Regions from separate parts of the Caballeronia sp. Sq4a genome, predicted to be linked through region 2. Evidence: riboswitches for the same ligand, from Rfam matches in the RefSeq annotation. Region 2 holds a riboswitch; the other holds the start of a gene.
What was found. A riboswitch is a leader RNA that binds a small molecule or an ion and turns the genes downstream of it on or off. The one in region 2 is predicted to bind cobalamin.

Region 1 (17,510 bases), on a different replicon from region 2:
GGCCAGTTGCAGCGCCAGCGCGAGCCGGTTGCCGTGCACGCCGGCCGGTGTATCGACGATGGCTTTTTCCAGACCTTTCGGCGGCTTCGCGGGCGCATCGGGATTCACGCCCCACTCCTCGATTTTCGGCAGCGTGTCGACGCGCAGCGAGAGCCAGCCGTGCGCCGAACGCTGTTTGTCGAGATCGGCGAGCGCGACCCATTCGCCGTTCGCGGCGAAATAGCCTGCCAGGTTCGTTGCGAGCGTGCTCTTGCCGACGCCGCCTTTCGGATTTGCCACCACGATCACGGTCATGGAATGTCCTGATATTTGTACGGCGCGCGAGAAAGCGCGGAAGCCGCGCGCACGGTTTCGTCGTTATAGAACGGATACATGATTCGAGCCGTTGATAATATCGGCAAACGACACGCGCGGCACGCTGGCCGGTTGGCCAATGGCGCGCGCTTTCTCTTCTCGACCGGATGACCGCTCATGCCCCTTCGCCCCGACGTCACGCTCGATTTCCTGCGCAACCGCCAAAAAGGCCGCCTGCCCGATCTGCTCGGCATCCAGTTGCTTTCGCTCGATGAAGGCGCGCTCACCGGCGAACTCGTGATCCGCCCGGAACTGCTCGCGCCGAACGGCTTTCTGCACGCGGCGACCGTCGTCGGGCTCGCGGATACGTGCTGCGGCTACGCATGCATCGCGCATCTGCCGGAGAAGGCGCACAACTTCACGACGCTCGAACTCAAGAGCAATCACGTTTCGACGGCGCGCGAGGGGAAGATCGTCGCGAAGGCGAGCGCCGTGCATCTCGGACGCAGCACGCACGTCTGGGACGCGACGGTGACGAACGGCGACGGCAAGCTGATCGCGATGTTTCGGTGTACGCAGATGATTTTGTACTGACGCGTCTAGGCGAACAACGCCGCGACCGCATCCATATCGAGCGACTTCGCGAACGCATCCGCGAGCCGTTCCAGCGACGCCTCGCGCAGCGCGGGATAGTCGAGCGGCGCGGCATCCTCGACGCCCGCCCACGCGAGCAGCGCGGCGCACGCTTCGGGCGTATCGAAGACGCCGTGCAGATACGTCGCGGCGATCTGTCCATCGTCCGATATCGCGCCATCGACGCGCCCCGAATCCAGCGCGACCAACGGCCGGTCCAGCGCCGAACCGCGCGTGCGGCCCATGTGAATCTCGTAGCCGCGCACGGGCGCGTTCATCGCGCCGATCAGGAGCCGTCCAGTGACGTTCTCCAGTTGCTTTTGCGGCGTGAGCACCGTGCACAGATCGAGCAAACCGAGACCCGCAACACGCCCCGCCGCGCTTTCCACGCCTTCCGGATCGTCGATCTCGCGGCCGAGCATCTGCATGCCGCCGCAAATGCCGAGCACTTTCCCGCCGTATCGAAGATGCCGGGTGATCGCGCGATCCCAGCCGTGCTCGCGCAGCCACGCGAGATCGCGCTGCACGCTTTTCGACCCCGGCAGCACGATCAGATCCGCAGGCGGCGGCGCGACGCCCGCGCGCACATACTCGAAATCGACTTGAGCATGCGCCCGCAGCGCGTCGAAGTCCGTGTGATTGCTGATGCGCGGCAACGCGGGCACGATCACTTTCAGCGCCGCGTTTTCGCTCGGCGTACGGGAATCACGCGGCAGCATGTCTTCGGCATCGAGCGTGAGGCCGTGCAGATACGGCAGCACGCCGAGCACGGGCTTGCCAGTCTGCGCTTCGAGCCAGTCGAGCCCCGGCTTCAAGAGGCCGATATCGCCGCGAAACCGGTTGATGACGAAGCCGCGCACGCGCGCCCGCTCGCTCTCCGACAGACACGCGAGCGTGCCGACGAGATGCGCGAACACGCCGCCGCGATCGATGTCCGCCACCAGCACCACCGGACAATCGACGCGCTCGGCGAAGCCCATGTTCGCGATATCGCGGTCGCGCAAATTGATCTCGGCGGGACTGCCCGCGCCTTCCACGATCACCGCGTCGAAGTCGGCCTGCAAGCGCGCGTACGACTGCAACACGGCATCGAAGGCAATGCTCTTGTACGCGTGATAAGCGCGCGCGTCGAGATTGGCATGCGCGTGGCCGTGGATGATGACCTGCGCGCCGCGATCGCTCGTCGGCTTGAGCAGCACCGGATTGAAGTCGATGCGCGCGGGCACGCCCGCCGCCACCGCCTGCAACGCCTGCGCGCGGCCGATCTCGCCGCCGTCGATCGTCACCGCGCTGTTGAGCGCCATGTTCTGCGGCTTGAACGGCGCGACGCGCGCGCCGCCGCGCCGCGCGAGACGGCACAGGCCCGCGACGAGCGTGCTCTTGCCGGCATCGGACGTGGTGCCCTGAATCATCAACGTGCCGCGCGGAGTGAAGGGCATCGGAGGATTCCCATGAAGAACGACGCGCTATCTTAGCCCGTCAGTACAATATTGCGATGATCCCCGACATCACGTTCATCCTCGGCGGCGCCCGCTCCGGCAAGAGCGCGCACGCCGAACGCCTCGCCGACGAAAGCGGCCTGCCCGTCACCTACATCGCGACGGCGCGTATCGGCGATGCCGAGTTCGCCGAGCGCGTGCGGCATCATCGCTTGCGCCGGCCCGCGCACTGGACGCTCGTCGAAGCGCCGCTCGACCTCGCGGGCGCGTTGCGCGAGGCGGATCGCGCGGGACACTGCGTGCTGATCGACTGCCTCACGCTCTGGCTCGCGAATCTGCTCTGCCCTTCCGATTCCACCTTCGAAGAGCCCGCCACGCTGCCGCCCGCCGCCATCGAAGCATTCGATGCCTTCGACCGCGCTCTCGCCGATGCGCGCGGCAAGGTCATCGTCGTGAGCAACGAGATCGGGCTCGGCGTGGTGCCGCTCGGCTCGGTCACGCGCCTTTACGTGGACGAGCTCGGCCGGCTGAACCAGCGCGTCGCGGCCGCCAGCACGCGCGCCATGTTGATGGTCGCGGGCCTGCCGCTCATCCTGAAGAACTGAAGCATGCTCCTTCTTTCCGTCTACGCGATGTCGCTGCTCGCCGTGCTCGGCGTGATCGTCGATCGCATCGTCGGCGAGCCGCGCGGGCGGCATCCGCTCGTCGCGTTCGGCCAGTTCGCGACGAGGCTCGAAGCGCGGCTCAACACGGGGCGTCGCGCGCGGCCGGCGGGGATTCTCGCGTGGATCGTCGCGGTCGCGCCGCCCGTTTGCATCGCGTGGCTCGTCGTGAGCGTGCTGCCGTTCGCGTATGCATGCATCGTTCACGTGATGCTGCTGTGGTTCGCGCTCGGCGCAAAGAGCCTGCGCGAACACATCGCGCCGATTGCGCGGGCGCTCAGTCTCGGCGATCTCGACAGCGCGAGAACGCTCACCTCGCGCATCGTGTCGCGCGATACGTCGCAGGCGGACGAGCTGGCGTTGTCGCGCGCGGCGGTCGAATCGGCGCTGGAGAACGGCAACGACGCGATCTTCGGCGCGCTCTTCTGGTTCGCGATCGCGGGCGGGCCGGGCGCGCTCGCGTTCCGGCTCGCGAACACGCTCGACGCGATGTGGGGTTATCGCACGCCGCGCTATCTGCGCTTCGGCTGGGCGGCGGCGCGCTTCGACGACGTGCTCAACTACCTGCCCGCGCGTCTCACGGCCGCGAGCTACGCGCTCACCGGCGACACCGGCATGGCGTGGCACTGCTGGCGCACGCAGGCGCGTTCGTGGGACAGTCCGAACGCCGGCCCGGTGATGGCCGCGGGCGCGGGCAGCCTGAACGTGCTGATCGGCGGCGCGGCGGTCTATCACGGCGTGCTCGAAGCGCGGCCGACGCTCGGCGCGGGCCACAACGCGACGCCCCGGCATGTCGTGGCGGCGCTGCGGCTCATCGACCGTTCGGTGCTGCTGTGGCTCGCCGTGTTTCTGGTCCTCGCCATCCTGAGTGTGACGACGAATGCCTGATCCGATTCCGCACGGCGGCAACTTGCGCTACGCCGCGCGCCGCTATTCGATACCGCTCGACGACTGGCTCGACCTCTCGACGGGCATCAATCCGCGCGGCTATCTGGTGCCGCCCGTGCCGCCGGACGCCTGGCGACGCCTGCCCGAAGACGACGACGGCCTCGCCGATTGCGCCGCGCGTTACTACGGCGCGCCGCTCGCGCTGCCGGTGGCGGGCTCGCAAGCGGCGATCCGCGCGCTGCCGTATCTGCTCGAGCGCGGCACGGTGGGCGTCGCGCCGCTGACGTACGGCGAATATGCGCCGGCGTTCGCGCGCGCGGGGCATCGCGTGGTGCCGCTCGATATCGCCTGCGCGGAGTTGCCTGCGTCGCTCGATCACGTGATCGTCGCCAATCCGAATAACCCGACGGCCGAGCGGCTCGACCGCGAAACACTGCTGCGCTGGCACGCGCGGCTGGCTTCGCGCGGCGGCACGCTCATCGTCGATGAAGCCTTCGCCGACGCCGATCCGGCCGCGTCGCTCGCCGATGAAAGCGCTCGCGATGGTCTCGTCGTGTTGCGTTCGGTCGGCAAGTTCTTCGGGCTGGCGGGCATCCGCGCGGGCTTCGTGCTCGCCGCGCCTGCGTTGCTCGACGCGTTGCGCGACATGCTGGGCGCGTGGACGGTCGGCGGGCCGGCGCGGCATGCGGTCATGGCCGCCTTTGCCGACCACGCGTGGCAGGCGGAGACGCGCGAGCGTTTGCAGTGCGACGGCGCGCGACTCGCTGCAATCCTCGCGCGACATGGGTTCGAGGTGCGCGGCACGCCGTTGTTCGCATGGACGCTAACGCCGCGGGCGCGGTCGCTGCAACAGGAACTGGCGACGCGCGGCATCTGGACGCGGCTGTTCGAGCGGTCCGATATGACGCCGAGTGTGCGCGTCGGTTTGCCGGGCAGCGAAGGCGATTGGGCGCGGCTCGAACGCGGGCTTGCGGAGATTGCGGGATGAACGTACGGCTCAATCTTTGCGCATGCGCCGCCCTCTTCGCGATGAATCACGCGCACGCGTCGCTGACCGTCACGGACGACGCCGGCGCTCCCGTCACGCTCACCGCGCCCGCGACGCGCGTCGTGAGCCTCGCGCCGCACGTCACGGAGTTGCTGTACGCGGCGGGCGGCGGCGCGCGCATCGTCGGCACGGTGAGCTATAGCGACTATCCGAAAGAAGCGCAGTCGATCCCGCGCGTCGGCGACAACAAGGCGCTCGATCTCGAGCGAATCGTCGCGCTGCATCCGGATTTGATCGTCGTGTGGCGGCACGGCAATGCGGCGCGTCAGACGGATAAGCTGAAGGCGCTCGGCATCCCGCTCTTCTTCAGCGAGCCGAAGCATCTCGCCGATATCCCCGCGAGCATCGACAAGCTGGGCGCGCTGCTCGGCACCGAAGACACGGCGCGGGCCGCTTCGACGGCTTTCACGCGCGATATCACGGCACTGCGCGCGCAGTACGCGCAACAGCCGCCGGTGCGCGTGTTCTATCAGGTCTGGGACGATCCGCTGATGACGCTCAATCGCGACAACGTGTTCAGCGAAGTGATCGGGCTATGCGGCGGCGTGAACGTGTTCGCTGCCGAAGCGCCGCGCGTGCCGACCGTCTCGACCGAAGCCGTGCTCGCCGCGAACCCCGAGGCGATCGTGACCGCGACGCCCGGCGCGACGAAGCCCGACCGCCCATTGCCCGCGCTCGACCGGTGGAAGCAGTGGACGTCGCTGACGGCGGTCGCGCGTGGCAATCTGTTCGGCATCGACGGCGATCTGATCAATCGACCGACGCCGCGTCTGGCGCTCGGGGCGGCGCAGCTTTGTCGTGATCTGGATTTGGCGCGGAAGCGGCGTTAGCGAAGCGCTACGCATTCCACCTCACGAGCCCCCACCCCGTACCGAACCGCCGAAGCTGCACGATCCCACCGAACGCGATCGGCCATTGCAACACGCTCGCCCGATCCACGCGCAGCAAATACGCGGCGAGCACCCGCACCACGCCCGCATGCGCGACCACATGCACCGCATTCGACGCGTTCGCGAACGTCTCATCGAACCACCCCGTCACACGCTCGCCGAACTGCGCGAGACTCTCGCCGCCGTGCGGACGCGCGTGCTCGATATCGGCGGCCCACGCGTCGATGAGCGCGCGGTCGATATCGTTCCACGCGCGGCCTTCCCATGCACCGAAATGCAGTTCGGAGAGCCGCGCGTCGATGCGGGCCGTGCCGAGCGCCTGGGCCAGCAAAGCGCATCGGCGCAAAGGACTCGTGTGCCATCCATCGACGCAAGCGGGAACATCGAGCGAACGCATGCGCGCGTCGATCTCATGCGCCGAAGCGCGCGCATCGCGGGCAAGCGGCACATCGGTCTGGCCGTAGCAGACGCCTTCATCGACGGCCACAGCCGGGTGACGTATCAGGACGAGGTCCATGCGAGCCCGACGAGATAGATCGCAATTTCGAAAACCTGCTGCGCGCAGCCGAGGCAATCGCCCGTATAACCGCCGATGCGCCGCACGAAGTAACGCCCGGCGACCACGCGCAGCAACGCGAGCAGGGAAATCGCGACGCAGGCGAACCTCCAGCCGAAGCAAAAGAGCCACGGCAAACCAAAGAGCATCGCGATCGCGAAGGACATCGCGCTCATGCGCTGCGCGACCGGCTTCGCCTTGCCTTCGGCGCGCACGTAATCGAGCGTCAGGAGATAGCTGATCGCGAACGCGCGGCTCGCAGCGTGCGCGGAAATCATCAGGACTACTGCGCGCATCGGCGGCAACGCGGCGAGGCTTTGCCACTTCAGCGCGAGCGCGATGACGAGCGCAATGGCCCCGAACGCGCCGATGCGCGAATCGTGCATGATGCGCAGCACGTCGTCGCGCGTGTAGCCGCCGCCGAAGGCATCGGCGCAATCGGCGAGTCCGTCTTCGTGGAACGCGCCGGTGAGCAGAAGCGTCGCGGCCATCGAAAGCAGCACCGCGATGCCTGCGGGAAACACGCGCAGCGCGGCGAGATAGACGAGCGCCGCGACGCCGCCGACCATCGCGCCGACGAGCGGAAAGTAGCGCGCCGCCGCGTTCAGATAGTCGCGCTCGAAGCCGACCCAGCGCGGCACCGGCACGCGCGTGAAATAGCCGAGCGCCGTGAAGAAATAGCGCACTTCGTCGAGCGGCCGGTTCATGTCAGGCTTGTTTGTTCGAGACGCCCGCCGCATCGAAGCTCGCCATTTCGTCGACGAAAGCCACGGCCGCGCGCAGGATCGGCAGCGCGAGCGCCGCGCCCGTGCCTTCGCCCAGACGCATGTCGAGTTGCAAGAGCGGCGCGGCGTCCAGATGCGCGAGCATGCGCTGATGCCCCGCTTCGTTCGATGCATGCGCGAACACGCAGTACTCGCGCACGTCCGGCGCGATTCGCGACGCGACGAGCAGCGCGGACGTCGCGATAAAGCCATCGACGAGAATGGTCATGCGCGCTTCTGCCGCCGCGAGATACGCGCCCGTCATCATCGCTATTTCGAAGCCGCCGAAGGTGGCGAGCGTGTCGATCGCGTCGCCGCTCGCCGCATGCGATGCCAGCGCGCGCCCGAGCACGGCGCGTTTATGCGCGAGGCCGCGATCGTCGAGGCCCGTGCCGCGCCCGACGCATTCGTCGATAGGCAGCGCGCACAAGCGGCTCATCAGACACGCCGCCGCCGATGTGTTCGCAATGCCCATTTCACCGAAGCCGATCACGTTCGTCCTGAGCGACGCGTGGTGTCGCACGCGCGCCGCGCCCCGCGCGATGCCTTCGAGCGCCGTCTCGCGCGACATCGCCGCCTCGCGCGCGAAGTTGCGCGTGCCGAGACCCAGCGACAGGCGCTCGTAACCGTGATCGACCGGAATGGGCGTCGCGACGCCCGCATCGACCACTTCGAGCGCCATGCCGACGGAGCGCGACAACGCATTGATCGCCGCGCCGCCCGCCAGAAAATTCGCGACCATCTGCGCCGTCACTTCCTGCGGATACGGGCTCACGCCTTCGGCCGCGATGCCGTGATCGCCCGCGAAGACGATCATCGCGGGACGCTCGATGCGCGGCTTCGTCGTCTGCTGGATCAGCCCGATTTGCAGCGCGAGCGTTTCGAGCCGGCCGAGGCTGCCGGGCGGCTTCGTCTTCATGTCGATGATGCGGCGCAGCTCCGGTTCGATGCTGCGGTCGAGCGGCCTAGGCTTGGGCAGCGCGTGGGCGGTGGACATCGGCGTTCCTCGTCAGAAAGTGTGAAGCGAAGGCACGAGCGCTTCGTGCTCGCCATCGCGGATCAGGACCAGCGGGTAGCCGAACGCCGCGCTCGCGCGCGCGGGCGTGAGCACGTCGGCGACAGCACCGACATGCGCGCCGCCCTGGCCGTCGAGTAGTAGCGCGTGCGTGGCGAAGCGGCGCGCGAGATTCAGGTCGTGGCACGAAAAGACGACGGCGCGTCCCTCGTCGCGCGCCGCGGCGGCGAGCGCATGCAGGCAGTCGATCTGATGATGCAGGTCCAGATGCGCGAGCGGTTCGTCGAGCAGCACGAGCGGCGCTTGCTGGCATAGCGCGGCGGCGAGCGCCACGCGCTGCCTTTCGCCGCCCGACAACGTGAGCACGTCGCGCGAAGCCAGGTCGGCGAGACCGAGCGCCGCGAGCGCGTCGTGCGCGGCGGCGCGGTCGTCTTCGCTTTCCCAGCCCCAGCCCGTCAGATACGGAAAGCGGTTGAGCAGGACGGTGTCGAGCACGGTCGCGCTGAAGGCGTCGTGCGTGCTTTGCGGCATCAGCGCGCGTTCGCGGGCGAGGTCCGCCGCGCGCCATGACGCGAGCGCGCGGCCGCCGAGCGTGATTGCGCCGGACGCCGGCTTCGCGAGTCCCGCCAGCACGCCGATGAGCGTGGTCTTGCCCGCGCCGTTCGGCCCGGCGATACACCACACTTCGCCCGCCGCGATGGTCGTAGAAAGGCCATCGACGAGCGTTCGGGCGCCCGCGCGCAAGACGAGATTGTCGACAGATAGCGGCTTCATCGCGGCCTTCGCAGCAGCATCCACAGGAACATGGGCACGCCGATCAGCGCCGTGACGACGCCCACCGGCAACTGCGCGGGCGCGATGACCGTGCGCGCGGCGAGGTCCGCGCTCATCACGGCGAGGCCGCCCGCGAGCGCGGCGGCGGGCACGAGCATGCGCTGATCGTTGCCGAACGCGAGCCGCAGCAGATGCGGCACCACGAGCCCGACGAAGCCGATGGTTCCCGCCGTCGTGACGGCCGCCGCAGCCGCGAGCGATGCCACGAGATACACGCGCAGCCGCACGCGTTCCACCGGCACGCCGAGCGAACGCGCCGTGGCTTCGCCGCGCAGCAGCACGTTCAACTGCGGCGCGCACGGCACGATCAACGCGAGCGCCACGCCGAGCGCGAGCATCGCGGGCCACGGCGTCGATGCGCCGTTGAGGTCGCCGGTCAGCCAGAAGATCATGCCGCGCAGCCGGTTCTCCGGCGCGATGCTGAGTATCAGCGTGATGAGCGCGCCCCAGCCCGCCGCGACCACGACGCCCGTGAGCAAGAGCCGTGGCGATGCGTCCTGTTCGCCGTGCCACACGTGCGTGCGAGCAAGGCCAAGCACCAGAACGATGGATGCGAGCGCGCCCGCGCACGCGGCGAGATCGACGCCCCACCACGGCATCGACGCGAGCATCGCGGAAAGCGCGAACGCCGCCGCGCCGCCGGATACACCGAGCACGTACGGTTCGGCGAGCGGATTGCGCAGCAGCACTTGCAGCAGCGCGCCGGCGAGCGCGAGCAGCGCGCCCGACGCGAAGCCCGCGAGCGCGCGCGGCAATCGCAGGTTCAGCACGATCTCATCGGCGATATCGGGCGTGGCCGCATGCGCATGCAGCAGCGCGGCGATGGCGCGCGATGGCGGCAGCGCGACGCTTCCGAGCGCTAGCGACGCCGCCAGCACGCCAAGAGCCGCCGCCGCGAGCGCGAGCCAGATCGCGGTGGCGCGCGTTGCGTGCATCGCCTTCATCGGGCGGCGCGCGTCAGCGGCGTGGCTCACGACGGATGCCAGCCGACCGTGACGTAAGCGCCGCGACGCGGCGTGTTGTACGAGTAAGCCAGTTCATAGTTGCGGTCGAACAGGTTATCGATGCGCGCATTCACGTACCACGACTTCGTGATGTCGTATTGCGCCGAAAGATTGACGACGCCGTAGCCCGCGAGCGTCGAATCGTAGTCGCTGCGCGCGCCGCTCACGATCCATTCGCCGCCCACGCGCCAGCGCCCGATCGAGCGATGCGCCGACAGCGACGCGAAGCGCCGCGCGCGACGCGTCAACTCTTCGTGATTCGTCTCGTCGACCGGATTCTGAAACGTCACACTCGCGCGCACGTCGGTTGCGCCCACGTGCCCCGCCCACGATCCCTCGACGCCCTGCACCTTCGCGCGCCCGACGTTCTGCGCGGTGTAGAAGCCGCTGCTGTCGCCCACGTAGTCGATCAGATTCGAATAGCGCGTCTCGAACGCCGTCACGCGCACCACGCCGATCTTGTCCGATGCGTACTGCAACGCGGCCTCGGCCGAATGGCTGCGCTCAGGCTGTATCGACGGATTGCCGCTGAACGGATAGTAGAGATCGTCGAAGCTCGGCGCGCGAAACGCCGCCGCGTAGCTCGCGCTCGCGCGCCAGTGCGAATCGAAGTTGTACGCGTAGCCCAGATAGTAGCTGTTCGCGCCGCCGAAGTCGGAATACTGGTCGCGGCGCACGTTGGCCTGCACTTCGCTCGGACCGAAGCGGCCGACATAGCCCGCGAAGACGGAGTTCACATGCCGGTCGGGCGCGCTGAACTGATCGGAGTCGAGCGATTGGTCGAGATGCTCGTAGCCGAATACGAGCTTGTGCGCCTCGGTGAGCCGAAAGTCGTTCTGCCACAGATACTGATGGTTCTCCGAGTCGAAGCGGCTCGTGTAGACGCCGTTGTGCTCGATGTTCGCGCGGTCTTGCCCCTGCGCGACGGTGAAGTGCGTCGTCCAGTTGTCGGTCAGCTTGCCGTTCGCGAACACCGACGCCGAGCGCACGCGATCATGCGATTCGTTGAGATCGGTCGGCACGCCGTAGGGATCGTCGAAGCTGTTCACGCCGTTCGATTGCAGAAAGCGCACGCCTGCGTCCCACTTGTCGCTGAACTTGTGGCGCAGCGTCGCGGCGACGCTTTCGTTCAGATAACCGTTCGCGTTCGGATTCGCGGCGGGCGCGCGCGCGGGATCGATCGACGAGAAGCCGTCGGTCTTCTCGCGCGACACGTTCAGGCTGAACGTGGTGCGGCCATCGGCATCGAGCGCGCCGTCGACGCCCGCCGACTGCCGCTGCGTGTGATAGCTGCCGTATTCGGCTTCGAAGTGAAAGCGCGGCGGATGTGCTTCGCCCTCCTTCGTGAAAATCTGCACGACGCCGCCGATTGCATTCGATCCATACAGCGCCGACACGTTGCCGTTGACCACTTCCACGCGGCCGGTCTGATCGAGCATCAGTTGCGACAACTGCGCCGCGCCGAGCGAGACCGATTCGACGCGCACGCCGTCGATCAGCACCAGTGATTGCGTCGACGACGCGCCGCGTATGAAGACGCCCGAGGTCGCGCCCGGCCCGCCGTTGCGCGTGATCTGCACGCCGGGCGCAAGCGCGATGAGCCCGAGCACATCGTTTGCATTGCTGTCGGCGATGTCTTGCGCGTCGAAGAGCGTTGCCTGCGGGATGGAATCGGCGAGCCGTTGCGCGCCGCGCGTCGCCGTGACGACGACGGGCGCGAGTGTCTGCGACGGAGAATCGGAATCGGCGTGCGCGGCCTGGACAAGCGGCGCACTCGCGGCGGCGCACATCACGACGCGCGCCGCGCGACGAATGAGGCCGGACGAAGGCAAAAGCATGTGTGGAGCGTTCCCGTTGGAGACTGGCGCGTGCCCCGCTCCCCGCGAGGTCTGTGCGCGACGCGCGCGCCGTCTTGCAAGGCATCGGCGCGCTGGACGATTGGCCGGTATCCGGGCTGGCGACGCATCGTCCCGCCTTCCCACGCATGAAAGCGCAGTGGCGCCGACACGTTTCTTGCAGTCGCGTCTCTGATGGCGAACGACCACGGAGCAACACGAAGAAACGCGCGAGGGACGACTTGCAACTTGCGTTGCGGTCGCTTACCGTTGCGGGGGCAGCACAGGTTGGCGAGCCGCGCGAGGCGAGACGACGCTTCCTGTTTCCCGTTTGACTGCGCCGCAAGAAAGGCGGCGCGAGCACCAAAAGTGCGGCAAGTGTAGGAGCGCGCATGGGGGCCGTCAAGAAGGCGCGCGCCCCGTCATCGCGAGGCTTGAGCGACGAGCGAGCGACGAGCAAGCGTCGTCAGCCGCGCATCCGAGTGCGTCACGCGCGGCCATTCCGCACATGAATACGCGGCGATGCGCGCAAGATCGCGTGTTGTTACGTCTCGAAACGAGACAATTATCGGAAGCACCGTTGAACCGCGCTAAAATGCCAGGTCTTTAGAGGACGCAGCACATGCTCAACGAACTCGAATCACTGTCAGGGAACATCGGCCGGCTGATCAAGATCAGCGAGCGCCACAATCAGGCGCGTCTCGCGCTCGAAGCACAAATCGAACAGCTGCGCGCCGATTACGCCAGCGTTCAGGCCGAACTCGCGCAGGTTCGCCACGAGCGCGACACGCTGCAAGGCGAACGCGATTCGCTGTCCGCGAAGATCGACGACGCGCAAGTGCGCCTCAACGCGATCCTCGAAAAGCTGCCGCGCGGCAAAGCGCATCATGCCGAAAGCGACAATCAGCTCGATCTTCTGAACGCCGAATCCAGCGCGTCGCGCGAAGCGCAGCACGAACATGCGCACGCGGAAGAAGTGCACGGCGAGCATCATCAAGGAGAGAAGGCATGACGACCACGCAGATCGAAGTATCCATTCTCGGCCAGCAGTATCGCCTCGCGTGCTCGCCGGAAACCGAGGCCGCGCTGCGCGAAGCCGTGGCCCGCGTCGATGCCGAAATGAACAAGGTACGCAACGCAAGCAGCGTGCGCGGCACGGACCGCATCGCGGTAATGGCCGCGCTTTCGCTGGCGTCCGAATTGCTCAAGCTGCAGGAAAGCGTGCGCCACGGCGAAGCGTTCCCCGCCGAGGAAATCCGCCGCACCATGCATTCGATGAACGAGCAGCTCGGCGCTGTCATTGCGCAATATGAAGCGCACTGACGGTCATGCGCTGATCTAATCAGCGTCGCGATATCCATCAAAAAAAGATACCGCGAGAAACGCAGGCAAGGGCTGCAAGGACCAAACGTTTGGTGTACAGTGAGGTCTCCCTGCCTGGTACGCCAAGGTCATATATTCCTTGAACCAATGCTACATTGGCACGGTTGCGGAACGTTGCAGCACGGGCGCGCGCGTCACTCTGTCTGATGTACCCGAAGTGTTGCTTACCGCGACCAATCTTGAACCCAGGTTCAGGATGCCGGCCTAGCGGCTGAGGCGGGGACCTTATTTCTGGAAGCACGAACGGCATCGGTTCTTACCGGTGCCGTTTTTGTTTGCATCGCCCAAAACCGCACGCACACTCCTTCACGCCGAACTCATGCGCTACTGGCTGATGAAGTCCGAACCGGACGAAGCGAGCATCGATCATCTCGCGCACGCGCCCAAGAAGACGCTGCCGTGGACCGGCGTGCGCAACTATCAGGCTCGCAACTTCATGCGCGACCAGATGCAAATCGGCGACGGCGTGCTCTTCTACCATTCGAGTTGCCCCGAGCCCGGTATCGCGGGAATCGCGAAGGTCTGCTCGACGGCGTATCCCGACCCCACGCAGTTCGATCCCAAGAGCGCCTACTACGATCCCAAATCCAAGCAGGACACGCCGCGCTGGATGCTCGTCGATGTGCGCTTCGTGAAGAAGACGCGGCTCATTCCGCTCGCCGAACTTCGCGAGCACGCGGAACTCGCCGGCATGCAAGTGCTCGCGCGCGGCAACCGGCTGTCGATCACGCCGGTCACCGAGGACGAATGGCGCTTTATTACCGAACGCCTCGTCTAGAGCAGGAACTAAGGGCTGGAGGCCGACGCCTAAGTGCGGTCGCGAATCACGCGACGCCTTGCGTTGGAGTCCTTCGATGATGAACAAGAAAACCGCCGCCGCCCTCGCCCTCGCGATGTCGAGCGCCACTCTCGCCTATTCCGCCTCGGCCGCTGCGCAGACGGTCATCGCCAATCCGCAGCCCGCGGGCGTGCTCTCGCTTTCGGCGCAGGCGAGCGCGCAGGTGCCGCAGGATGTGGTCACCATCACGCTCTTTTACGAGCAGGAAGCCGCCGATCCTTCCTCGCTCACCGCGACGCTCAATCAGCGCGCCGAAGCCGCATTGCGCGAAGCGAAGGGTGTCGATGGCGTGACCGCGAAAAGCGGCTCGTTCACGGTGTATCCGTCCACCGACCGCGACGGCAAGATATCCGCATGGCGCGGACGCACGGAGATCGTGCTCGAATCGCACGACTTCGCGGCGGCCTCGAAGCTCGCGGGCAAGATGAGTTCGTCGATGCAAGTTGGCAACGTCACGTTTTCGCTGTCGCCGGAAGCGCAGCGCGCCGCGGAGCAGAAGCTCTCGACGCAGGCCATCGATTCGTTCCGCAAGCAGGCGCAAGCCGCCTCGCAGGCGTTCGGCTACAGCAGCTATTCGATTCGCGAGGTGAACATCGGGCATAGCGGCGTGGCGCCGCGCCCGGTGATGATGATGCAATCGCGCGCCATGGGCGCGGATGCCAAGATGGCCGCGCCGATGGCGCTCGAAGCCGGCACGACGACGGTGACCGTCGATGTATCCGGCTCGGTGCAGATGGGCCGCTGATCGGCCGAGGTCAAGCGGGACCGCAAGCGCGGCCCCGCGCGAGATCACGCCGCGTTCGCCGCCACGCGACGATGCCGCTTGTACGCCCACACCATCATGATGACGCCGGCGACGATCATCGGCAGCGAAAGCCACTGGCCCATCGAAAGGCCGAGCGCGAGCAGGCCGAGATAGTCGTCCGGTTCGCGGGCGAATTCGACCGTGAAGCGCGCGAGCCCATAGCCGATCAGAAAGAGCGCGGAAATGGCGCCGACCGGGCGCGGCTTGCGCGAGAACGTCCAGATCACGATGAACAGCACGATGCCTTCCAGCGCAATCTCATACAACTGCGACGGATGGCGCGGCAGCATGTGATAACGCTGGAAGATCTCCATCAGATGCCACTTGGCGTCGAGTTGCGGGTTCTTCGCGAGCCAGATGGCGTCGTCGTTCGTCGAGTTTTGGAACAGCATCGCCCAGGGCGCGGCAGGATCGGTCACGCGGCCCCACAGTTCGCCGTTGATGAAGTTGCCGAGACGCCCCGCCGCGAGGCCGAGCGGCACCATCGGCGCGACGAAATCGGTCACTTGCAGCCACGTGCGTTTGCGCTGGTACGCGAACAGCACCATCGCGAAGGTCACGCCGAGAAAGCCGCCGTGAAACGACATGCCGCCTTCCCAGACCTTGAAGATATCGAGCGGATGCGCCGCGTAATAGCTCGCCTTGTAAAACAGCACATAGCCGATGCGCCCGCCGAGGATCGTGCCGAGCACGCCGTAGAACAGCATGTCGTCGATGTCCTTCGCGCTCCAGCCTTGAGCGGCCACGAACGGCAGCCGTAGCCGCAGCCGTCCGATGACGATGGCGGAAATGAACGCGACCAGATACATGAGGCCGTACCAGCGCACGGCGAGCGGTCCGAGATGAATCGCGACGGGATCGAAATTGGGGTGAATGAGCATCGTAGAGTTCTAGAGCCAAGCGAAGTCAGGCACGAATCATAAAGCAGAGACGGCGGCGGCCCGCGCGCGCACGATCTCGATGAAGCCGGCGAGCACCGGGCTCACCTCGGCCGCGCGCCACACGAGTCCAGTTTCGACGACGGGCGCATCCGCCACCGGCCGCAGCGGACGATACACCACGCCCGTGCGCCGCAAATGCCGCAGCGACTGCGGCACGAGCGCGACGCCCATGCCGGCGGACACGAGGCTCACGATGGTCTGCATCTGGATCGCCTCCTGCCCGATGCGCGGCGTGAGTCCCGCCGCGCCGTAGCAGCCCATAATGATGTCATACAAACCCGGCGCGAGACGCCTCGGAAACACGACGAGCGGCGCGGCGGCGAGATCGCGCAGATCGACGGGCGTGTCGGCCCATTCGGCCGTGCCCTGCTGCAATTGCTCGGCGGCGTCCGAGGACATGGCGACGACGAGCGGCTCGCGGGCAATCGCGAGATACGACAGCGACATCGCGTGGCGCGGCGGCAGCGGCGGAATGACGAGCCCCGCGTCCACGCGCCCGGCGACGAGTTCTTCGATCTGCACGTCGCTCGTCGCTTCGGTCAGTTGCAACCGCACGCCGGGATAGCGCGCGCCGAAATCGCGCAGCAGCGCGGGCAACAAGCCGTAGTCAGCGGTGGATACGAACGCGAGCGACAGCACGCCCGCCTCGCCGCGCGAAAGCGACTGCGCGAGCGGGCGTAGCGCATCGGCGGCGGCGAGAATGCGCCGCACTTCCGGCAGCAGATCCTTGCCGACCGGCGTCAATTCGACCGTGCGCTTCGTGCGCGCGAACAGCGCGACGCCGAGCGCGTCTTCGAGCGCGCGAATCGCCTGCGAAAGCGGCGGCTGCGTCATCGCGAGACGCGCGGCGGCGCGGCCGAAATGCATCTCTTCGGCCACGGTCACGAAATAGCGCAGCAGACGCAGTTCGATCGGCGCGTTTCGCTCGTCCATCAATATCTTCTCCGACCTAATAGACCTTGAATAATATATTGGACAGATACAAGCCGACGCTGCATTCTTGCGCCACTAGACAAAAGAATCTTCAAGGAGCCCCAACATGGCCTTCAATCGCCGCTCGAAAAACGTGACGCAGGGCGTCGCGCGTTCGCCCAATCGTTCGATGTACTACGCCCTCGGCTACAAGGAAGAGGATTTCGACAATCCGATGATCGGCGTCGCCAACGGCCACTCGACGATCACGCCGTGTAACGCCGGCCTGCAGCGCCTCGCCGATGCCGCCATCGCGGCGATCAAGCAGTCGAACGCTAATCCGCAGGTGTTCGGCACGCCGACGATCTCCGACGGCATGTCGATGGGCACCGAAGGCATGAAGTACTCGCTGGTGTCGCGCGAAGTGATCGCGGACTGTATCGAGACGGCCGTGCAGGGCCAGTGGATGGACGGCGTCGTCGTGATCGGCGGCTGCGACAAGAACATGCCGGGCGGCATGATCGGTCTCGCGCGCATGAACGTGCCGGGCATCTACGTCTACGGCGGCACCATTCGTCCGGGCAACTGGAAGGGCAAGGACCTGACCATCGTGTCGTCGTTCGAGGCGGTCGGCGAGTTCACGGCGGGGCGCATGTCGGAAGAAGACTTCAAGGGCGTCGAGAAGAACGCGTGCCCGTCCACCGGCTCCTGCGGCGGCATGTACACGGCCAACACCATGAGCTCGTCGTTCGAGGCGCTCGGCATGTCG
Region 2 (13,141 bases):
CTCGCCGTGCGGCTGATTCACGCGTGCGGCATGGTCGATATCGTCGACGATCTGCGCTTCTCTCCCGGCGCGGGCGACGCGGGACGCACGGCTCTCGCAGCCGGCGCGCCGATACTCTGCGATGCCCGCATGGTCGCCCACGGCATCACGGAGGCGCGTCTTCCGGCCGGTAACCGCATCATCTGCACGCTCGGCGATCCGTCCGTGCCCGAGCGCGCCCGCGCGATGCGCAACACGCGTTCTGCCGCTGCGCTCGAACTCTGGCGGCCGCATCTGCAAGGCGCGGTTGTCGCGATAGGCAACGCGCCTACCGCGCTCTTTCATCTGCTCGACATGCTCGATGCCGGCGCGCCGAAGCCCGCGCTCATTCTCGGCTTCCCAGTCGGTTTCATCGGCGCGGCGGAATCGAAGGCGATGCTCGCAGCCGACAGCCGCGGCGTGCCCTTCGTCGCATTACACGGACGACGCGGCGGCAGCGCGATGGCCGCCGCCGCAGTCAATGCACTTGCTTCGGAGAACGAATGATGAGCGGACGCCTGTATGGTCTCGGCGTCGGTCCAGGCGACCCCGAACTCATTACCGTGAAAGCGCTGCGGCTTCTGAAGTCCGCGCCGGTGGTCGCGTATTTCGTCGCGAAGGGCAAGAAGGGCAACGCGTTCGGCATCATCGAAGCGCATCTCGACGACGCGCAGACACGCCTGCCGCTCGTGTATCCGGTGACGACCGAAGCGCTCGAACCGCCGCTGTGCTACGAGACGATCATCAGCGCGTTCTACGACGAAGCCGCGCTCGCCATTGCGGATCATCTCGAAGCGGGCCGCGATGTGGCCGTGATCTGCGAAGGCGATCCCTTCTTCTACGGTTCGTACATGTATCTGCACGACCGTCTCGCCGGACGTTTCGATGCGCATGTCGTGCCCGGCGTATGTTCGATGCTGGGCGGCGTGTCCGTGCTCGGCGTGCCGCTCGTTTATCGCAATCAGAGTCTCTGCGTGCTGTCCGGCGTGCTGCCGGAAGACGAGTTGAAGTGCAAGCTCGAAGCATCCGATGCTGCCGTCGTGATGAAGCTCGGCCGCAACTTCGACAAAGTGCGGCGCGTGCTCACCGATCTGGGGCTGGACAAGCGCGCGCTCTATGTCGAGCGCGCGACGATGGCGAATCAACGGATCGTGCCGCTCGATGAAGTGGATCCGATGGCGTCGCCCTATTTCTCGCTGCTCGTCGTGCCGGGGAAGAAATGGCAGGCATGAACGCGGCGTCATCGATCGCGATCGTCGTGCTCGGCGAAAGCGCGCTTCCTGTCGCGCGCCGCATTCAGGCGCGTTATCCGGGGTCGCTCGTGCATGGTCTCGCCAACCGGGTTCATGCCGATATCGCCTACGACGATTTCGGCGCGCACGTGCGAGCGCTCTATCTGGCAGCCACGCCTATCGTCGCGCTGTGCGCGGCTGGCATCGTCATTCGCTCGCTCGCGCCTTGTCTCACGAACAAATGCGCGGAGCCGGCAGTGCTCGCGGTCGCGCAGGATGGCAGCGCCGTCGTGCCGCTGCTCGGTGGCACGAGCGGCGTGAATGTGCTCGCGCGCGAGATCGGCGCGGCGCTCGATATCACGCCCGCGATCACGACGAGCGGCGAACTGCGCTTCGGCATGTGCCTGCTCGCGCCGCCCGATGGCTACGCGCTGGCGGATATGGAGCGCGGCAAGCGTTTCGTGTCCGATCTGCTCGCGGGCGAAACCACGCGCGTGGAAGGCCATGCACCGTGGCTCAATCAGGCCGACTTGCCCCGCGCAGAGGACGCGCGCCTTGCCGTGCGCATCACGCCGCATGTGATGAACGACGAGAGCAGTCTCGTGATTCATCCGCGTTGCGTGGCCGCGTGGATCGAAGCGCAGGACGATGCGACTGCTGATCGCGTTCAGCATGCATTGCGCGAGCACGGGCTCTCGCCGCTTGCGCTTGCCGCGCTGGTCGCACCGACAGAAAGCATGACGTTCGATGCGCTCAGCGATGCTGCCAACGCGCTCAACGTGCCCCTTCGCTTCAGCAGCGAACAGCCGCCTAATGACGCGCTTCGCGCGAACGGAATCGCGCTGAGCGTGGGCCACGCGCCTCTCGACGTGGAGTCCATCGGTCGCGCGCGTGGCACGTTGACCGTCATCGGTCTAGGCCCCGGCAGCGCAGACTTGATGACGCCTGCCGCACAAGCCGCGCTCGCTTCCGCGCACGACGTTCTCGGCTATGAAACGTACGTGCGCATGGCCGGCCCGTTTCGCGCAGACCAGCGCATCCACATGACGGATAACCGCGAGGAGTTGCAGCGCGCACGACATGCGTTCGAACTCGCGAGCGAAGGGCGAAAGGTCGTGGTCGTATCGTCGGGCGATCCCGGCGTCTTCGCGATGGCTGCCGCCGTGCTCGAAGCGCTCGACGAGGGATGGGCAACGCATGCCGAATGGGCCGCCGTGAAACTCGCTATCGTGCCGGGCGTGTCCGCGTCGCTCGCAACGGCCGCGCGCGCGGGCGCGCCGCTCGGCCATGACTTCTGCGTGCTGTCGCTATCGGACAACCTCAAGCCCTGGGACGTGATCGAGCATCGCATCCGGCATGCAAGCGAAGCGGATCTCGTGATGGCGTTCTATAACCCGCTATCCAAGGCGCGACCGTGGCAGTTCGATCGCGCAATCGACATCGTGCGCGAGTATCGCGACGCGGCTACGCCCGTCGTGCTCGGCCGCGATGTGGGACGTCCGGCAGAAACGATGCGCGTCGTGACGCTCGGCGAATTGCACGGCGGTCTCGTCGATATGCGAACGATGGTGATCGTCGGGTCGTCTAAGACGCGCGTGATCGGCGACGGCGAATGGGTCTATACGCCTCGCTCGTATTGAAGCGATTCGGCGGGTATATGCTGCGCGCGCCAGTCGAGCGCCAGCGCGTGCGCCCCGCCGACCCGCACGCGTCCTTCCTCGAAATCCACCACGACGATACGGTCCGCAAGCGCGGGCGCCGCGGGCCGCTCGTTCGTGCGTCCATCGCTCAACAGCCACAGCCAGCGGCGTTGCGAAGGCTTGCGACGCGCGGCTCGCGCAAGCACGGTCGATGCCGTCGCTAATCCGAGCGTGAGCGGCGTGCCGCCTCCGCCGCCAATCGGCGCGATCCAGCGGTCATTGAACCAATGCGCCGTTCCCGGCTGACGACGCACTTCCGCGCGTCCCCCGCCGAAGCACACCAGCGCGACCTCCGCGCGTTCGCGATACGCGCGGTCGAACAGCGCGATCAGCAAGCCCTTCGCGCGCGCGAGGCGTTCGCCGCCGAGCATCGAGCCGGAGCAATCGAGCACGAAGCAATGCAGCGCGGATGCTTCGCCTTGGCCGCGTCGATAGCGCAAGTGACCGGCATCGAAGCGTGCGTTGCGTTTGGCGCGCAGCGTCGCCATCCAGTCGACCGATGCAGTAGCGAGCCCTTCACGCCCATGTTCTCGCCCACGCGAACGCGCCTCCTGCCATCGAAGACGATGCGCGTTCGCATCGGCGTCGGGCCTTCGATGGCTCAGGCTTTTTTTGCGGCGAGCGGCCTGACCTGCTTGACCTTCGCGATGCCGACGGGCTCCGGCGGCATGTAGCCCCAGTCGCCGCCTTGCGGGGTATTCGCGCTGCCTTCCGGGCGCGATGATTCGCGCGATGTTTCACGATTTGGCGCCTCAGGCTCGCGCCGGCGATGCCGCAATACCGCATCGGCCACGCAATCAACATGCTTCGTTTCGACGTATTCCGCGCCTTCGAGCGCCGCGAGCGCACGCGCCGCGCGCAGCATCACGAGATCGGCTCGCAGGCCATCGACGTTGGCTGCAATGCACAGCTCGCTCACATGCGCATGCACGACGTCATCGAAATCGAACTGGTCGAGTGCCGCGCGCGCCGCTTCGATGCGTTCGGCGAGCGCCGCCTGATTATCCGCATGCTGCGCGCGAAATGCTTCGGCATCCGAATCGAATGCGAGTCGCGCCTTGACGATCCGCTGGCGCACGTTGGCGTCGAAGCAGTTCGCGAGTTCGACGGCAAGCCCGAAGCGATCCAGCAATTGCGGGCGCAGTTCCCCCTCCTCCGGATTCATCGTTCCGATCAGCACGAACCGCGCGTCATGCCGATGCGATATCCCGTCGCGTTCGATGATATTCACGCCGCTCGCTGCCACGTCGAGCAGTTGATCGACGAGAGGATTCGGCAGCAGGTTCACTTCGTCGACATACAGGACGCCGCGATGCGCTTTTGCGAGCAAGCCCGGCGAGAACTTCACGCCGCCATCGCGCAACGCGCTTTGAATATCGAGCGTGCCGATGAGTTGCTCCTCGCTCGCGCCGAGCGGCAAGGTGACGAGTTTTCCTTCCGGCAAGAGTTCAGCGAGCGCGCGCGCCGCCGTGGATTTCGCCGTGCCGCGCGGCCCGCTCACGAGCACGCCTCCCAATGACGGATCGACAGCCGCGAGCAGCAACGCCTGTTGCAACGGCGCTTGCCCGACGAGCGCGGTGAAAGGAAACGCGGGGAAAAATGAGGTTTCGTTCAAGTCTGTCGGCCTTCGAGTTGCTGCTCGACATCGAGCAGATGCTGCGTCACGGACTGCCGATAGGCGCCGGGTTCCTGCCACAGCCCGCGCTGCATCGCTTCGAGCAGGCGCTCGCAGATCGACTGGAGCGCGTGCGGGTTGTGCCGCGCGATGAATTCGCGCGTACCGGCATCGTTCACGTAGGCATCCGTGACCAGCGCATATTGATGATCGGAGACGACGCGCGCGGTGGCATCGTAACCGAAGAGATAATCGACCGTCGCGGCGAGTTCCGACGCGCCTTTGTAGCCATGCCGCTTCACGCCGTCGATCCACTTGGGATTGACCACGCGCGAGCGCACGACACGCGCGATCTCTTCGTTCAGCGTGCGCATGCGCGGCGCGGCGGGGTTGCTGTGATCCGCGTTGTACGCCTGCGGCTGCACGCCCGACAAGTAACGCACGGCCGCGATCATTCCGCCCTGAAACTGGTGATAGTCGTTCGAATCCAGCAAGTCGTGCTCGCGGTTATCCTGATTCTGAAGCACCACATCGAGTGTCGAGAGCCGCGCGCCGAAGGTAGACCGGGCTTCGGCGCCGTCGACGGCTTGCGAATAGGCATAGCCGCCCGTGCTTTGATAAGCGGCGGACAGGTCGGCATCGGTTTCCCATTGCTTCAGGTCGATGAGTTCTTGCAAGCCCGCGCCGTACGCGCCCGGCTTCGTGCTGAACACGCGCCAGCCGGCACGCAGCCGAGCTTCCTTGGCATCGACGCCGCGTCCAATCAACTCGTCGCGCTCACGCAAAATACGCGCGCGAATCGGATTGACGTCTTCCGGCTCGTCTTCGAGGTCCGCTATGGCCTGCACGGCCGCATCGAACAGATGCATGAGATTCGCGAACGCATCACGGAAAAAGCCGGATACGCGCAGGGTAACGTCGATGCGCGGCCGGTTGAAGATGGAGATCGGCAGAATCTCGAAGTCGGTGACGCGATGGCTGCCCGCCGCCCATTTCGGCCGCACGCCGATGAGCGCGAATGCCTGCGCGATGTCGTCGCCGCCGGTGCGCATGGTGGCCGTGCCCCACACGGACAGACCGATGGCACGCGGAAAATCGCCGTGGTCCTGCACGTGCCGCTCGACGAGCAAGTTCGCGGACTTGAGCCCGAGCGACCAGGCGGCTTGCGTCGGCAATGCGCGCGTATCGACCGAATAGAAGTTACGCCCCGTCGGCAGCACGTCGGGTCTGCCGCGCGATGGCGAACCGCTCGGCCCCGGCGGAACGAAGCGGCCCTCGAGACCGCGCTTAAGTTGCAGTGACTCTTGCGGTCCGCATGCATCGAGCCGCGCGAGCACATCGCCATGTAAGCGCGCGAGCACGCGTTCCGTATGCAAACCGGGCGCGGCCGCTTCGCCTTCGAGAAGTTGCATGGCGAGGCATTCCAGCCGCTCCCGCGTGTCGCCGTGATGACGCCAGGGAGCATCACTCATCGACTGCAATGCCTGCGGACGCGGTCCCTGCCACGACGCGGCCCAGTCGGCGTCGAGCGGATCGAAGTCATCGCCTAATTGCAGATCGCGCGCGAGCGCGGTGATGAGGCTGGCGTTCGCGCCCTGACCGTCGCCGATCGGAAAACGCCCGAGCGCAAGCAGCGTATCGCGCCGCTGCACGCCTTGCGGAGACACGCCGAAAACATGGAGTCCATCGCGAATCTGCGCTTCTTTCAGCTCGCACAGATACGCATCGGCGCGCGTGAGCAACGCGTCTTCGCCCGATGTATCGCGCGGGGCATCGAGGCCGAGCTCTTCGTGCAGCTTGTTCTCGACGATGCTCGCGAGTATGGACTTGCGCAACAGCTTCGCGCGCCGAACGTCGACCATCAATGCTTCGTAGTACTCATCGACTTGCCGTTCGAGGTCTTGCAGCGGACCGTAGTTCTCGGCGCGCGTGAGCGGCGGCATCAGATGATCGATGATGACCGCTTGCGCCCGCCGCTTGGCCTGACTGCCCTCGCCCGGATCATTGACGATAAACGGATAAAGATGCGGCATCGGCCCGAGAATCAGATCAGGCCAGCACGATGCCGACAGCGCGACGCTCTTGCCCGGCAGCCATTCCAGATTGCCGTGTTTGCCGACATGCACGAGCGCGTCCGCGTTGAAGCGCATGCGCAGCCAGAAATAGAACGCGAGATAGGAGTGCGGCGGGACAAGTTCGGCATCGTGATAGCTCGCGTAGTCGTTACGCTCGCGCGACCGCGACGGCTGAATGCCGACGAACACTTCGCCGCAGCGATAGCCCGCGATCATGAAGCGGCCGCGCCTCAATGTAGGATCGTCTTGCGGCGCGCCCCAGGTCTTTTCGAGCGCGGCGCGTGCATCGGCGGGCAACGCGCGATAAGCGTCGAGATAGTCGTCGAGCGAAAGGCTTTGCAACGCCGGTCGCATATCGCGAACCACGGGATCGTTCGTCACGCCTTGCGTCAATGCGGCGATGAGCGCGTCGCCGCTCTCCGGCAATTCGCCCACGCGATAGCCTTCGCGGGCGAGCATCGACAGGATGCCGACCGCGGATGCCGGCGTATCGAGTCCCACGCCGTTGCCGATGCGCCCTTCGCTCGCCGGATAGTTGGCGAGCACGAGCGCAATGCGCTTCTCGTGGTTAGGCGTATGCCGCAGCTTGCACCAGCGGCGGCTCAACTCGGCGACGAAGCGAACGCGTTCGGCATCGGCCTGATAACGGACCACGTCCACTTGCGTCTGCGCGCAGTGATACGCGAGTCCCTTGAAGCTGACCGCGCGCGTGATGATGCGGCCATCGACCTCGGGCAGCGCGACATGCATCGCTACATCGCGCGAGTTGAGGCCGTGGTTGTCCTTTTCCCAGTCTTCGCGATTGCCGCCGCTCAGTATCACTTGCAGCACGGGCGCATCGCCCGCAATGTCGAAGTCTTCGCTTTCGCCGATCACGCTCGCTGCAAACGCAGTCGTGTTCAATACGAGCGATGCGCGATGCTCCATGCACAAGCGCGCGATCACTTCGCGGCTCACGTTTTCCTTGAGGGAAGCAATCGCGATCGGCAGCGGATTCAGCCCTTCCTTTTCAAGCGCTTCGATGAGCGCATCGAATACAGCGGTGTTGCCCGCCTGCAGATGCGCGCGATAAAACAGGATCGCGACGACGGGCGCGCCGTCGGTCCAGCGCGCGCGCCAGTCGTCGATTGCGGCGATGTCGCGCTCGGGATGATAGATGGCCACGGCAGGCAGCGGACGCGGCGCTTGCGGCGCGCGACCGAAGCCGAACGCGTGATAACCGATCGCGCGCAGGAATTCCTCGGCATTGCCCGCGCCGCCTTCGCGCAGATAGCGTGACAACTCTCGGCAGAACGCGGCATCCGCGGTACTTTTGCTGATCAGATTCGGGTCTTCGGTGAGATCGCCCGAGAACATGGCGAGCATCTGCTTCTCGCGCTCGGCGAGCGCCACGATTCGCTCGATGCCATAAGGCCAGTACGATTCACCGCCGAGATGATCGACGATGACGACGCGTGCATGACGCAATACATCGTCGACATAGAAGTCGACCGATGCGGGCTGGCGCAGAAACGATTGATTCGCGAGCCGCACCTCGGGAAAGCCCGGCTCCAGACGCGGAAACACGCTTGCAAGCAGCGCGAGCGTGGTATCGGCCGAACTTAGCACGACGATCGGTGCGCGCGTCTGCTCGATACGCATGACGCCTGCTGCGTCATCGACGAAACCTCCGGGCGTCGTGCGTAACAGATGCATTGCGTCAGGCCTGCGCGAGCGCGTTCGCCAGCGCCGCGTTCAACGCTGCTTGCAAGGTTGGACCATCGAGGTCTTCTCCGATCAGCACGAAGCGGCTCGCGGCTTCGCCTTCGTTCCAGCGCCGGTCGAAATAGCTGTCGAAACGCCGGCCCACGCCTTGCACCACGAGACGCATGCCCGCGCCCGGCAGCGCGGCAAACCCTTTCACGCGATAGATCGTGTGGCTCTCCACGAGCGCCTGCAACGCCGCAATGGCCTGTTCGCGCGATTCCACTTGTCCTTCGACGACGACCGAATCGAATTCGTCATGGTGATGGTCCACGTGGCCTTCATCGTCGGCAGAACCGTGATGATCGTGGCGAAGATGAATGCTGTCCTCGGACGCCGATTGCAGACCGAGCAGCGCATGCAGATCGAGCTTGCCCATTTGCGCGGGCACGACCTTCACTTGCGGCGGAATCTCGGGCCGCACGAGTGCCTCCACGCGGCGCAGTGCGTCGGCGTCCATGAGGTCGGTCTTGTTGACGATCACGAGATCAGCCGAAGACAGTTGATCTTCGAATAGCTCGTGCAACGGCGATTCGTGATCGAGATTCGGATCGGCCTTGCGTTGCGCATCGACCGCTGCGGGGTTCGCGGCGAACTGTCCGCTTGCGGCGGCAGGACCATCGACCACCGTGATCACGGCATCCACCGTGAACGCATTCTTGATCGACGGCCAGTTGAATGCCTGCACGAGCGGCTTGGGCAACGCGAGGCCCGACGTCTCGATCAACACATGATCGATGCGCTCTCGGCGTTCCAGCAACTGCTCCATCACCGGATAGAACTCTTCCTGCACCGTGCAACACAGGCACCCGTTAGCGAGCTCATAGAGATTGCGCTCGGAGGACCCGGCTTCGTCGTCGCAACCGATGCCGCAACCCTTCAGGATTTCCCCGTCTATGCCGAGCTCGCCGAATTCATTCACGATGACAGCAAGGCGCAAGCCCTGCGCATTCGACATGATGTGGCGCATCAAGGTGGTCTTGCCGCTGCCGAGAAAGCCGGTCACGACCGTGACGGGTATCTTGCGGGTTTGCATCGTCGCTCCGTGGCTCGTGTGTGCGTGCGTCGTGCGTGCGTCGCGCGAGGAAGGTATCGCCGGCGAGATCTGCGGGAAAAAGCGCACGACTGATGGATCATGGACCATGCCGCATCCCCGCGGCGTGAACCCTGCGAAAGTCTGGCCGGTATCCGGGCTTGCGACCTCGTTGCGCAGCCTTCCTGCCATGTACCGACAGTGGCTTCGTGCGCAACGCGCGATATCGTATTTGCCGATACCGCCGGTCGCTTACCGTTGCGGGGGCAGCGCAGGTTGGCGCGCGTCCGTTCACATGATGAACGCATCCGCTTCCTGCTTCCCGTTTAACTGCATGCGAAAGAAGCTCGCACGCGGGCACCAGAACTGCGTGAAGTCTAGGCTGCCTGCGAAAGAGCGTCAAGGAAGCCGGCGCCGAAACCGGTGCATGTGGTATCGTTGGCGCGCGACTGGTGCTCGCGCGTTCACACGAAACGCGCAGTTAAACGGGAAACAGGAAGCGGCGTCTTCACGATCATGCAAGCGCTCGCCAACCTGTGCTGTCCCCGCAACGGTACGCGACCGGCGGTATCGGCTTGCATGATATCGCGCATGGCGCACACGGCCACTGCCCGTTCACGGTGGGAAGGCTGCGCGATGACGGACGCAAGCCCGGATACCGGCCAGCGCAGGGGACGAAGCGCATCTCGCCATCATGATGCCTTCGCCGAACGCCGCCATCCGCGAGGGACGCATGCGCGGCGCACGCATTCCGTCCATTCGTTCGATGATGCTTCCTTGCGTGAGCCGACGCCATCTCGCCGTCGGCATCGGCTGCAAACGCGGCGTAAGCGCCGATGCGATAGAAGCGGCCGTGCTTCGTGCGCTTCATGCGCTTGGTGCGCTTCAAGCACCGGAACTCACGTTCGCGCACATCGCGGTGGTCGCGAGCATCGACATCAAACACGACGAAGCCGGCTTGCGTGTTTTCTGCGAGCGTCATGCCCTGCCATTGCGCCTTTATCGCGCGGACGAGCTCGCGCACATGCCCGCCGAGGGCGTGTGCGAGCCTAGCGCGCTGCTTGCGAGCGAGGGCGGAGAGCTTGTGGTGCCGAAGATGATCGACGGTCATGTGACCGTCGCCATAGCAACGAAGAAAGCCTGAAAGAGCCCATGAAAACCGATACGGAATCGCATCTGCGCATGACGCAGCGTCGCAAGGAAGGCCACGAAAAGAAGCAGGCCGCCGCCGATCACGAGAAGGGTCTCCTGATCGTCAACACAGGCAATGGCAAGGGCAAGACCACGGCCGCTTTCGGCATGGCGGTGCGCGTGCTCGGGCATGGCATGAAGCTCGGCGTCGTTCAATTCATCAAAGGCGCGCTGCATACGTCAGAACGCGATTTTCTGAGCGCGGTCGCCAATTGCGATTTCGTGACGATGGGCGACGGCTATACATGGAACACGCAAAACCGCGAGGCCGACATGGCGACCGCGCGCAAAGGCTGGAACGAAGCGCGGCGCATGATCGAGAGCGGCGAATATCAAATGGTCGTGCTCGATGAGCTCAACGCCGTGCTCAAGTACGAGTACTTGCCGCTCGACGAAGTGCTCGATGTGCTGAAGGCGCGTCCCGCGATGCTGCATGTGGTCGTGACGGGCCGTCATGCGCCGGATGCGCTCGTCGAACTGGCCGACCTCGTCACGGAGATGCGGCTCGTGAAGCATCCGTATCGCGAGCAGGGCGTCAAGGCGCAACGTGGCGTCGAGTACTGAACTCATGCCCTCCTGCCCCGCACTCTTCATCGGCGCGAGCGCGTCGCATCAAGGCAAGACCACGGTGACGGCCGCGCTTGCGCGTCATCATGCGCGGCGTGGCCTGCGCGTGCGCGTATTCAAGACCGGTCCCGATTTTCTCGATCCGATGATTCTCGAACGCGCATGCGGATCGCCCGTCTATTCGCTGCATCTGTCGATGGTCGGTCTCGACGCATGCCGCGCGTTGCTCGCAGAGGCCGCGCGCGAAGCCGATCTGATCCTGATCGAAGGCGTCATGGGTCTCTTCGACGGCACGCCGAGCAGCGCCGACCTCGCTGCCGCGTTCAACGTGCCGGTGCTCGCGGTGATCGGCGCGCATGGCATGGCGCAGACGTTCGGCGCAATCGCGTTCGGATTGGCGCGTTATCGCGCGGACGTGCCGTTCCATGGCGTGCTAGCCAACCGCGTTGCATCGGCGCGGCATGCGCAGATGTTGGCCGAAGCCATCCCCGATGGACTGCGCTATTGCGGGCATCTTTCGAATGCAGAGGACATCGCGCTGCCCGAGCGTCACCTGGGCTTGACGCAAGCGCAGGAAGTGGCGGGACTGGATGCGCGTCTCGATCGCGCCGCCGATGCCATTGCCGCTACCACGCTTGCCGATCTACCGCCGCCTGTGCGCTTCGAGGACGCGATGCAGGAAGCGCCGCCGCGTTTGCTCGAAGGCTTGCATATCGCCATGGCGCGCGATGCTGCGTTTTCATTCGTCTATCCGGCCAATATCGACTTGCTGCACGCAATGGGCGCGCGCGTCAGCACCTTCTCGCCGCTCGCCGATGAACCCGTGCCCGCCGATGCCGACGCGCTCTATCTTCCCGGCGGCTATCCGGAACTGCAAGCGGCCACGCTCGCCGCGAACCTTCGCACGCGGACAGCGATTCAAGCGCATGTGGCGCGTGAAAGAGCCGTCGTCGCTGAATGCGGCGGCATGCTGTATCTGCTCGACACGCTGACGGACGTGGAAGGCACGAAGCATGCGATGCTCGGTCTTCTGCCCGGCAACGCCTTCATGCAGCGCCGTCTCGCGCGTCTTGCAATGCAAAGGCTCGATACCGCGCATGGCGCGCTCACCGGCCACACGTTCCATTACTCCACGCTCGATACACCCATGCAGCCGCATCTGACCTCGAAGCATGCAACGACAGGCGCCGAAGGCGAAGCCCTCTATCGCCATGGTCCGATCACGGCCACGTATATGCACGCGTATTGGCCATCGAATCCGGCCGCCGCCGCGGCGCTCTTTCGCGGTGAATCGCTATGACGATCATCGACCTCGCCTTCACCATTGCACGCGCGAAGTCGCAAGAGCCGGTCGGTTCGCCGTGCACGGGCGTATGCAAGATCGATCCCGCACACGGTCTGTGCGCGGGATGCTTCAGGAGCCGCGAAGAGATCAAGTCGTTCCGTTCGATGGACGATGCCGCGAAACTCGCGCTATTGGATGAATTGCCCGCAAGGCAAGCGGCATTGTCGCGAGAAAACGCTTAGACGGCCGCCACTTTGCGCAATGCGGGCCGCTCGAGTTCGCGGGCAGCGAGCGCGCCGAACAAGAGCCCGAGCGTCGTCCAGATGATGACCTGAATGCCGATGGCCGCGATGCGAAAGTTCCAGAGCAACGACGCCGAGAAGCCGGCCGGCACTTCTTCGATACGCGGCAGCGCGAACTGCGCAAGCAGCATCGATGCGATATAAAAAGCGCCTGCGATCATCGTCGCGTTCCACTCGCCTCGCCGCACGCGCAGCCGCCTTTGCAGCGCGACGGCGAACACCGCTGCCGCGATGGAGAGGGCCAACATGCCGAAGAACAATGCGGTGCGCGGACCGATCGTCGCCGCGTTGCCGACCGACGGCGGGTTCGGCGGATACTTCAGGAAAGGCACGACCGCCACGCTTAAGAAACCGAATATCGCGAGCAACGCGGATGTGCC

Region 1: it holds a riboswitch for cobalamin, as region 2 does, so the genes downstream of both, LDZ24_RS02985 (TonB-dependent receptor domain-containing protein) here and cobW (cobalamin biosynthesis protein CobW) in region 2, are expected to answer to the same signal.

The regions. Positions count from the first base shown of each region.
Region 1 covers NZ_CP084250.1:640,020-657,529, reverse strand. Annotated here, with positions in the region: gene LDZ24_RS03045 (ParA family protein) at 1-294, opposite strand, end outside; gene LDZ24_RS03040 (PaaI family thioesterase) at 472-888, shown strand; gene LDZ24_RS03035 (cobyric acid synthase) at 894-2,366, opposite strand; gene cobU (bifunctional adenosylcobinamide kinase/adenosylcobinamide-phosphate guanylyltransferase) at 2,423-2,971, shown strand; gene cbiB (adenosylcobinamide-phosphate synthase CbiB) at 2,975-3,916, shown strand; gene cobD (threonine-phosphate decarboxylase CobD) at 3,909-4,904, shown strand; gene LDZ24_RS03015 (cobalamin-binding protein) at 4,901-5,794, shown strand; gene cobC (alpha-ribazole phosphatase) at 5,802-6,371, opposite strand; gene LDZ24_RS03005 (adenosylcobinamide-GDP ribazoletransferase) at 6,356-7,117, opposite strand; gene cobT (nicotinate-nucleotide--dimethylbenzimidazole phosphoribosyltransferase) at 7,119-8,171, opposite strand; gene LDZ24_RS02995 (ABC transporter ATP-binding protein) at 8,184-8,963, opposite strand; gene LDZ24_RS02990 (FecCD family ABC transporter permease) at 8,960-9,958, opposite strand; gene LDZ24_RS02985 (TonB-dependent receptor domain-containing protein) at 9,994-11,865, opposite strand; cobalamin riboswitch at 11,950-12,245, opposite strand; gene LDZ24_RS02980 (ATPase) at 12,485-12,874, shown strand; gene LDZ24_RS02975 (cell division protein ZapA) at 12,871-13,185, shown strand; RNA gene ssrS (6S RNA) at 13,290-13,472, shown strand; gene LDZ24_RS02965 (EVE domain-containing protein) at 13,565-14,023, shown strand; gene LDZ24_RS02960 (SIMPL domain-containing protein) at 14,103-14,828, shown strand; gene lgt (prolipoprotein diacylglyceryl transferase) at 14,873-15,769, opposite strand; gene LDZ24_RS02950 (LysR family transcriptional regulator) at 15,806-16,762, opposite strand; gene ilvD (dihydroxy-acid dehydratase) at 16,869-17,510, shown strand, end outside.
Region 2 covers NZ_CP084251.1:711,333-724,473, forward strand. Annotated here, with positions in the region: gene LDZ24_RS17235 (precorrin-8X methylmutase) at 1-525, shown strand, start outside; gene LDZ24_RS17240 (precorrin-2 C(20)-methyltransferase) at 522-1,250, shown strand; gene cobJ (precorrin-3B C(17)-methyltransferase) at 1,247-2,890, shown strand; gene LDZ24_RS17250 (VWA domain-containing protein) at 2,869-3,438, opposite strand; gene LDZ24_RS17255 (ATP-binding protein) at 3,552-4,565, opposite strand; gene cobN (cobaltochelatase subunit CobN) at 4,562-8,335, opposite strand; gene cobW (cobalamin biosynthesis protein CobW) at 8,340-9,419, opposite strand; cobalamin riboswitch at 9,545-9,796, opposite strand; cobalamin riboswitch at 9,850-10,098, shown strand; gene LDZ24_RS17270 (cobalamin biosynthesis protein) at 10,111-10,560, shown strand; gene cobO (cob(I)yrinic acid a,c-diamide adenosyltransferase) at 10,569-11,171, shown strand; gene LDZ24_RS17280 (cobyrinate a,c-diamide synthase) at 11,176-12,474, shown strand; gene LDZ24_RS17285 (DUF1289 domain-containing protein) at 12,471-12,701, shown strand; gene LDZ24_RS17290 (CbtA family protein) at 12,698-13,141, opposite strand, start outside.